2 regions of the Azospirillum palustre genome follow, and region 2 is predicted to be linked to the other one. Evidence: predicted binding sites of a transcription regulator. Region 2 holds the regulator's gene; the other holds the start of a gene.
What was found. The regulator HrcA, encoded in region 2, represses chaperone genes, less so after heat shock. The targets are predictions, from matches to a motif close to GTTAGCACTCNCCNNNGGNGAGTGCTAAC.

Region 1 (4,130 bases), 420 kb from region 2:
CTCCCTCCCCGCCATCCGGGCAAAGGAAAAGGGCGCCCCCTTGCGGAGGCGCCCCTTTCCGAACCGAAGGACGGTCGGACGTCAGGCTATCAGAAGCCCATGTCGTCCATGCCGCCCATGCCGCCCGGCATGCCGCCCGGAGCAGCCTTCTTCTCCGGCTTCTCGGCGATCATCGCCTCGGTGGTGATCAGCAGGCCGGCGATCGAGGCCGCATCCTGCAGGGCGGTGCGAACCACCTTCACCGGGTCGATGATGCCGGCGGCGACCAGATCGGTGAACTCACCCTTCTGGGCGTCGTAGCCGAAGTTGGCGTCGGACTGGTCGAGCAGCTTGCCGACCACGATCGAACCGTCGGTGCCGGCGTTGTAGGCGATCTGACGGACCGGGGCCTGCAGGGCGCGACGGATGATGTCGATGCCGACGCGCTGCTCGTCGTTGATCGGGGTCAGGGCGTCCAGGGCCTTGGTGGCGTACAGCAGGGCGGTGCCGCCGCCGGCGACCACACCCTCTTCCACCGCGGCGCGGGTGGCGTGCATCGCGTCGTCAACGCGATCCTTGCGCTCCTTCACCTCGACCTCGGTCGCACCGCCGACGCGGATGACGGCGACGCCACCGGCCAGCTTGGCCAGACGCTCCTGCAGCTTCTCGCGGTCGTAGTCCGAGGTGGTCTCCTCGGCCTGGGCGCGGATCTGGCCGCAACGGGCTTCGATGTCGGCCTTCTCGCCGGCGCCGTCGACGATGGTGGTGGTCTCCTTGGAGATCACGACCTTCTTGGCGGTGCCCAGCATGTCGAGCGTGACGTTCTCAAGCTTGATGCCGAGGTCTTCGGAGATGACCTGGCCGCCGGTCAGGATGGCCATGTCCTCCAGCATCGCCTTGCGGCGGTCGCCGAAGCCCGGAGCCTTGACGGCGGCGATCTTCAGGCCGCCGCGCAGCTTGTTCACGACGAGCGTGGCCAGCGCCTCGCCCTCGATGTCCTCGGCGATGATCAGCAGCGGACGCGAGGACTGGACGACGGCTTCCAGAACCGGCAGCAGCGGCTGCAGGCCCGACAGCTTCTTCTCGTGCAGCAGGATGAAGGGGTTTTCGAGGTCCGCGACCATCTTGTCGGCGTTGGTCACGAAGTACGGCGACAGGTAGCCGCGGTCGAACTGCATGCCCTCGACGACGTCCAGCTCGGTGTCCAGGCTCTTGGCCTCTTCAACCGTGATGACGCCTTCGTTGCCGACGCGCTCCATCGCCTGGGCGATCATCTTGCCGATCTCGGCTTCGCCGTTGGCGGAGATGGTGCCGACCTGGGCGATCTCGTCGTTGGTCGTGACCTTCTTGGCGCGGCCCTGGATGTCGGCGACGACGGCGGCGACGGCGATGTCGATGCCGCGCTTCAGGTCCATCGGGTTCAGGCCGGCGGCGACCTTGGTCACGCCTTCGCGGACGATGGCCTGGGCCAGGACGGTGGCGGTGGTGGTGCCGTCACCGGCCAGATCGTTGGTCTTCGAGGCGACCTCGCGGACCATCTGGGCGCCCATGTTCTCGAACTTGTCGGCCAGCTCGATTTCCTTGGCGACCGACACGCCGTCCTTGGTGATGCGCGGAGCGCCGAAGGACTTCTCGATCACGACGTTGCGGCCCTTCGGGCCCAGCGTGACCTTCACGGCGTCGGCGAGGATGTCAACGCCACGCAGCAGCTTTTCGCGCGCGGAGGGGCCGAACTTGACGTCTTTGGCAGCCATGTCTCGATTCCTTGTAACGTGTAAATTTCGAAGGGTACGGGCGGAGGACTTAGGCCTCGATGACGCCCATGATGTCGGATTCCTTCATGATCAGGTAATCGACGCCTTCGATCTTCACTTCGGTGCCCGACCACTTGCCGAACAGGATGCGGTCGCCGGCCTTGACGTCCAGCGCCACGACCTTGCCCGACTCGTCACGGGCGCCCGGGCCGACGGCGATGATCTCGCCTTCCTGCGGCTTTTCCTTGGCCGTGTCGGGGATGATGATCCCACCCTTGGTCTTGGTGTCGGACTCCAGACGCTTGACGACGACGCGGTCGTGCAGCGGGCGGAACTTCATGGAATGCCTCCTTGGATCAAGGCTTGTTTCTGACTGACGGGAATTGGCGCGGGCGGCGGCTGTTAGCACTCCAGCCCGGCGAGTGCCAGACAGCTAATCGAAGCGGATTGTGGATTCAAGAGGCTCGTTTCGGAATTTGCCGCAAATGCCTGCAACCCGCATTCGTGGATGGCAATATCTCATTGATTCCAAATCATATTTCCTCATTGCGCCACACAGCCGGCGCGGGCAAATTTCTTCGAACGGTCACAGAAGAAGCCGACCCTTCCGACAGCGGACGCATCGCCCGGACAGCGAAAGGACGGAACCGACCACCGGCAGCCCCACCCGCTCCTCCCAACCGCCCCCTCGCCTTCCGCACGTCACGCCTGTGATTGCCGTCACAGCGCCATCCGCCGGAATTTCCTAAAATTTTAGAGAAATCGGCACTGGAGCGGTGGAGGGCGCGATGATGGCGAAGCGGCAGGCGGACGGCTGGACCGGGACTCATGCGGCCGACCGCCTCCAATACAAGCGGCCGGCCCGAATCGCCTCCGCTCCGGGATCGGGCAAGCGGGCACGGTGGCGGGATCACGAGAGCCGCCTTGTGGAGGTTCTGCTGGAGTTCACCACCATCGCCGGCCTGTTCGCCCTGCTGTTCGCCCTGTTCGTGCTGTTCGGCGCCGCCCAGACCCTGTCGCCCTGAGTCTTTCATACTCAGTCTTTCATACTCAGTCTTTCACCCTCAGTCTTTCGCCCCGACCTCGCGCTCGTTTCTCCTGCTGCGGAGTTCCCGCGGCCATGTTTCTACAATTCGCGACAAATTGAAATCCACACTCCCGCCTTGCGCGAATTCCGCATAGGATCGCCGCCGATACGGGCGGCACCATCCTGCCCGGCGCGCCAAACGGGAGTTTTCATCCATGACCACCCAGCCGGTCTGCCAAGCCGCGGTCGATCTTGTGAAGCATTTCGAAGGCCTCTACCTCAACGCCTATCTGTGCCCGGCCGGCGTTCCCACCATCGGTTACGGCCATACCGCCGGCGTGACGATGGGGCAGACCATCACGGTGGAGCAGGCCGACGCCTTCCTCGCCTCCGACCTGGCGCAGGCGGCCGGCCATGTCGACGCCCTGGTGAAGGTGCCGTTGAACGAGGACCAGCGCGGCGCGCTGGCGTCCTTCGTCTTCAATCTCGGCGCCGGCAGCCTGCAAAGCTCGACCCTGCTGAAGCTGCTGAACGAGGGCGATTATGCCGGCGCCGCCGGCCAGTTCGGCCGCTGGGTCTATGCCACGGTGAACGGCACGCCGACCAAGCTGCCGGGCCTCGTCGCCCGCCGCGCGGCGGAGGAGGCGCTGTTCCAGAGCCAGACCGCCCAGCCGAAGGACGGCGTGACCACCGCGGACGGCACCCCCTGATCCAGAGGCGATCCGGGCCTCATCCGGCAGACCCGATCCGGCAGGCGCCGGGCACGAGCCGTTTGACGGGACGGGATGTTCGCCCCACATTTGCGGACATCCCACCGCCGTGCTCCGGAATGCCGCCTTGACCGCCTTTGCCTCCGACAGCCTCGCCGCCGCCACCCGCCCCAACCCGAACCGGCCCATCGCCGTCTGGCTGCTGGTCTGCGCCGCCATGGTGCTGGCCATGGCCGTGATCGGCGCCATCACCCGGCTGACGGAATCCGGCCTGTCGATGGTGGAATGGAAGCCGCTGATCGGCATCCTGCCGCCGCTGTCCTCGGCGGAATGGAACCGGGTCTTCGACCTGTACAAGGCGACGCCGGAATTCCGCATCTACAACAGCCACATGGATCTGGCCGGCTTCCAGTCGATCTTCTGGTGGGAGTGGTTCCACCGGCTGTGGGGCCAGTTGATCGGCTTCGTTTTCCTGATCCCCTTCCTGCGTTTCTGGATGCAGGGCCGCATCTCGTCGGAGCTGTGGCCGAAGCTGGCCGGGCTGTTCCTGCTGGGCGGGCTCCAGGGCGGCATCGGCTGGTTCATGGTGAAGAGCGGGCTGGTCGATTCGCCGAACGTCAGCCATTACCGGCTGGCCCTGCATCTCAGCACCGCCATCCT
Region 2 (4,130 bases):
AGCGCGGCGCGCACCCGCTCCCGGCTTTCGCCCACCGCCTTGTCGGGAAGGCCGACGACGGTGAAGGCGACGATTCCACCGGACATCTGGACCTGGACGTCGATCCCCAGCACCTCGATGCCCTGGAACGCCACCGTGTTGACGCGCGCAACCACCACCGCACCCCGAAACAGACGCCCGTCAGGGCATGATACACGCGATTGTAGTCACCATGAGACTGATACGCCAGCACGGGATGAACAAAGCCCAACTGCCGGCCCCGTCATGCCCGCCCGGCGCAGGGAGCGGTTGTCCCGGCCCGCCGGCCGCCTAACATGAGGGCAAACGCATTCCCGGCCGCATTGCCGGCACGCATCGTCGAAAAGGATCAGCCACCGTGCAGCTTCACCTGAGCACCTGGGCCGAGGTCGAAACCTATCTGAAGACCTCCAAGGGCATCATCATGCCGATCGGCTCGACCGAGCAGCACGGGCCGAACGGGCTGGTCGGCACCGACGCCATCTGTGCCGAGGTCGTCGCGAAGGGCGTCGGCGACGCCACCGGCGCGCTGGTCGGCCCGACCATTCCGGTCGGCATGGCCGTCCACCACATGGAATTCCCCGGTTCGATGACGCTGAAGCCGTCCACCCTGATCGCGCTGCTGCGCGACTATGTCGGCTCGCTGGCCGAACACGGGTTCGAGCGCTTCTTCTTCGTCAACGGCCATGGCGGCAACATCGCCACGCTGCGTGCCGCCTTCTACGAGATCTATGCGGAGAACCGGGCGCTGCGCGGCCGCGACGCGCCGGACCTGCGCTGCACCCTGGTGAACTGGTGGGAGAATGGCGAGGTCGGCCGGCTGTCGCGCGAGCTGTACCAGGGCAAGGAAGGCTCGCACGCCACCCCCAGCGAGGTGTCGCTGACCCAGTACGCCTATCCCGACTCGATCAAGAGCGCGGCGATGGACCCGGAACAGGCGCCGGCCGGCGGCTTCCACGATGCCCGCGACTTCCGCCGCCGCTATCCCGATGGCCGCATCGGCTCCGCCCCCGGCCTCGCCCGTCCCGAACATGGCCAGCGCCTGTACGAGGCGGCGGTCGGCGCCATCGCCACCCAGTACCGCGCCTTCCTGGCGGAACAGTAAGGGCGGCCACATGCCTGTATGCCGCCCGCATCCCAATGGGGGCATGCCGGTGGGGCATCTTCGCCCCGCACGTTGATTCGGCGGTCGGACCTGCCTAAATTCGGACCGGTTGACGGAACCCGCGTTCCGCAACCGACCGGCCCGAACAGAGCACGACCGCCCCAGTCCATGATCAACGAGCTGAACCAGCGATCGCGCGAGATTTTCCGGCTGATCGTCGACGCCTATGTGGCGTCGGGGGAGCCGGTCGGCTCGCGCACGATCTCGCGGCGGCTTGGCATGGCCTTGTCGCCCGCGACCATCCGCAACGTGATGGCCGACCTGGAGGAGCAGGGGCTGCTCTATGCCCCGCACACCTCCGCCGGCCGCATCCCGACCGATGCCGGCCTTCGCATGTTCGTCGACGGCCTGCTGGAGATCGGGTCGCTGACCGAGGACGAGCGCGCCTCGATCGAAGCGAAATGCTCCGCCTCCGGCCGCGCCTTCGCCGACGTGATGGGCGAGGCGTCGACCATGCTGTCCGGCCTGTCGCACTGCGCCGGGCTGGTGGTGGCGCCCAAGACCGACCGGCCGCTGAAGCACATCGAGTTCGTGTCGCTCGGCCCCGGCCGCGCCCTCGTCGTCCTGGTGAACGAGGACGGGCTGGTCGAGAACCGGGTGATCGAGGTGCCGATGGGGGTTCCCACCTCCACCCTGCAGACGGTGTCGAACTTCCTCAGCGCCAAGCTCGCCGGCCGCACGCTGGACGAGGCCCGGCAGGAGGTCCTGCAGGAGATCGAGCAGCAGAAGACCCAGCTGGACGAGCTGTCGCGCAAGGTGGTCGCCGCCGGTCTGGCCACCTGGGCCGGCAGCGGCGGGTCGAACGCCGGACAGCTGATCGTCCGCGGCCAGTCCCGCCTGCTGGAGGACGTCACCGCGCTGTCGGATCTGGAGCGCGTGCGCGGCCTGTTCGAGGCGCTGGAGACCAAGGAGACGATGCTGCGCATGCTGGACGCCACCGGTCGCGGCGATGGCGTGCAGATCTTCATCGGCGCCGAGAATGTGCTGTTCAGCCATTCCGGCTGCTCGATGATCATCTCCCCCTTCCAGAACAGCCGGGAACAGGTGATCGGCGCCATCGGCGTCATCGGCCCGACCCGCATCAATTACGCCCGTATCATTCCGCTGGTCGATTACACCGCCAAGGTGGTCAGCCGGCTGATCGGCTGAGCACCGCCCTCACCAACTCCGCCTTTTGACGAAGCAAGAATTGAGAAAACCATGAGCGAAGAGCAGAACAAGCCCGCCGACGCCACGGTGGAGCCGACCGAGGCCACCGCCGACACCGCCGCCAACCAGACGGATGCCGGTTCGCCCGAGGACCGCGTCGCCAAGCTGGAAGCCGAGGTCGCCAGCCTGAAGGACCAGCTTCTGCGCGCCATGGCGGAGACGGAGAACACCCGCCGCCGTGCCCAGCGCGACCGCGAGGACGCCAGCAAGTTCGCCGTGTCGAGCTTCGCCAAGGAGCTGGTGTCGGTCGCCGACAATCTGCGCCGCGCGCTCGACGCCGTGCCGGCCGAGGGCCGCGAGCAGGACGATGTGCTGAAGGGCCTCGCCGTCGGCGTCGAGGCGACCGAGCGCCAGCTGTTCGCCGCCTTCGACCGCGCCGGCATCAAGAAGCTGGACCCGGCGGGCGAGCCGTTCGACCCGAACTTCCATCAGGTGATGTTCGAGATCGAGAACACCGGCAAGGCCGCCGGCACCGTCGTGCAGGTTCTCCAGCCCGGCTACACCATCCACGGCCGCCTGCTGCGCGAGGCGATGGTCGGCGTCGCCAAGGGCGGTGACGCCGGCGGCCAACACGTCGATACGAAGGCGTAACCATACGACTTCTGCAAAGCCCCCGGTTCAGCGGCGCCGCCGACTGGCCGGGGGCTTCCTTGTTGTGCGGAATAGGGTACGCCAGCGGTTGACGGTCGACGGGAAATTGCCTAGGCCTTTCCCATAACTCTTTCGGCCGAGCAACCGGAGCCGCGTTCCATGCCCAAATGCGTCCTGACCGTCGACGATTCCAAGACCATCCGCGACATGGTCGGGTTCACGCTGAAAGGCGCCGGCTATGAGGTGGCGGAGGCGTCGGACGGCACTGCCGGCCTTGCCCTGGTCAACCAGCGCAAGTTCGACTGCATCATCACCGACCTGAACATGCCGGGCCTGGACGGGCTGGCGCTGACCCGCGCCATCCGCGCCTCGGCCACCAACCGCGCCACCCCGGTCCTGCTGCTGACCACCGAGGCCGATCCGGCCAAGAAGTCCGCCGGCCGCGAAGCCGGCGCCACCGGCTGGCTGGTGAAGCCGTTCAACCCGGAAAAGCTGGTGGAGACGGTGCGGAAGGTCTGCCCGTAAGGACCGGTCTTCCCCATCAACGGGCAATCAGGAACTCCCCTTCCGGATCGTGCGCGGCGAAGCGCTGTTGAGCCTTGCCGCGGTCGGCGACGGCATAGCAGTAGACGCAGCCGTGCGGGCAGCTGTCATAGTCGCCGATGTCGCGGCTTTCGGCGCACAGGCAGCCGGGCCGGTTGCCCTTCTCCCGCGCAGGCACGGCATGGCCCGCGACATCGGACAGCCGCAGCGCATCGACACAGCGCGCCGGCGCCGTGCCGGGCGTACCGGCCAGGTCCGGCTGGGTGCAGAGCGTCAGCGCCATCCCCTCCCCCGCCGCGATGCCGGCCAGATCCGCCAGCAGCGCGCGCTTCTCCTCCGGCTCCGGATCGCGCCAGCCGATGCCGGCGGCGGCGAGGTTGCGGGCGGTCTTGCGGTAAGGCTGGAGGAAGGACACCACCACCTCGTCGGTCACCCCGCGCAGCGGGCGGGCGATGGCGGCGAAGGTCTCGCGGTGCCAAGCGGGCGGCGTGGCGTCGGTCAGGGCGATGGGGTCGTAGCGCCAGACCGCGGCACGCGGGCCCCAGCTCTCGCGCACCCGCAGCATATGGCCGACCGCGGTCTTCCAGGCGGGGACCGAGCGCTC

Region 1: the regulator HrcA is predicted to act here: its motif matches at 2,135-2,163, upstream of groES (co-chaperone GroES).

What each region holds. Positions count from the first base shown of each region.
Region 1 is NZ_PDKW01000043.1:2,304,799-2,308,928, forward strand. Features, by position in the region: gene groL (chaperonin GroEL) at 90-1,733, opposite strand; gene groES (co-chaperone GroES) at 1,783-2,073, opposite strand; gene CRT60_RS33220 (hypothetical protein) at 2,522-2,758, shown strand; gene CRT60_RS33225 (lysozyme) at 2,976-3,470, shown strand; gene CRT60_RS33230 (COX15/CtaA family protein) at 3,598-4,130, shown strand, end outside.
Region 2 is NZ_PDKW01000043.1:2,722,623-2,726,752, reverse strand. Features, by position in the region: gene CRT60_RS35210 (YifB family Mg chelatase-like AAA ATPase) at 1-155, opposite strand, end outside; gene CRT60_RS35205 (creatininase family protein) at 377-1,123, shown strand; gene hrcA (heat-inducible transcriptional repressor HrcA) at 1,292-2,332, shown strand; gene grpE (nucleotide exchange factor GrpE) at 2,384-2,983, shown strand; gene CRT60_RS35190 (response regulator) at 3,143-3,508, shown strand; gene CRT60_RS35185 (DUF1848 domain-containing protein) at 3,525-4,130, opposite strand, start outside.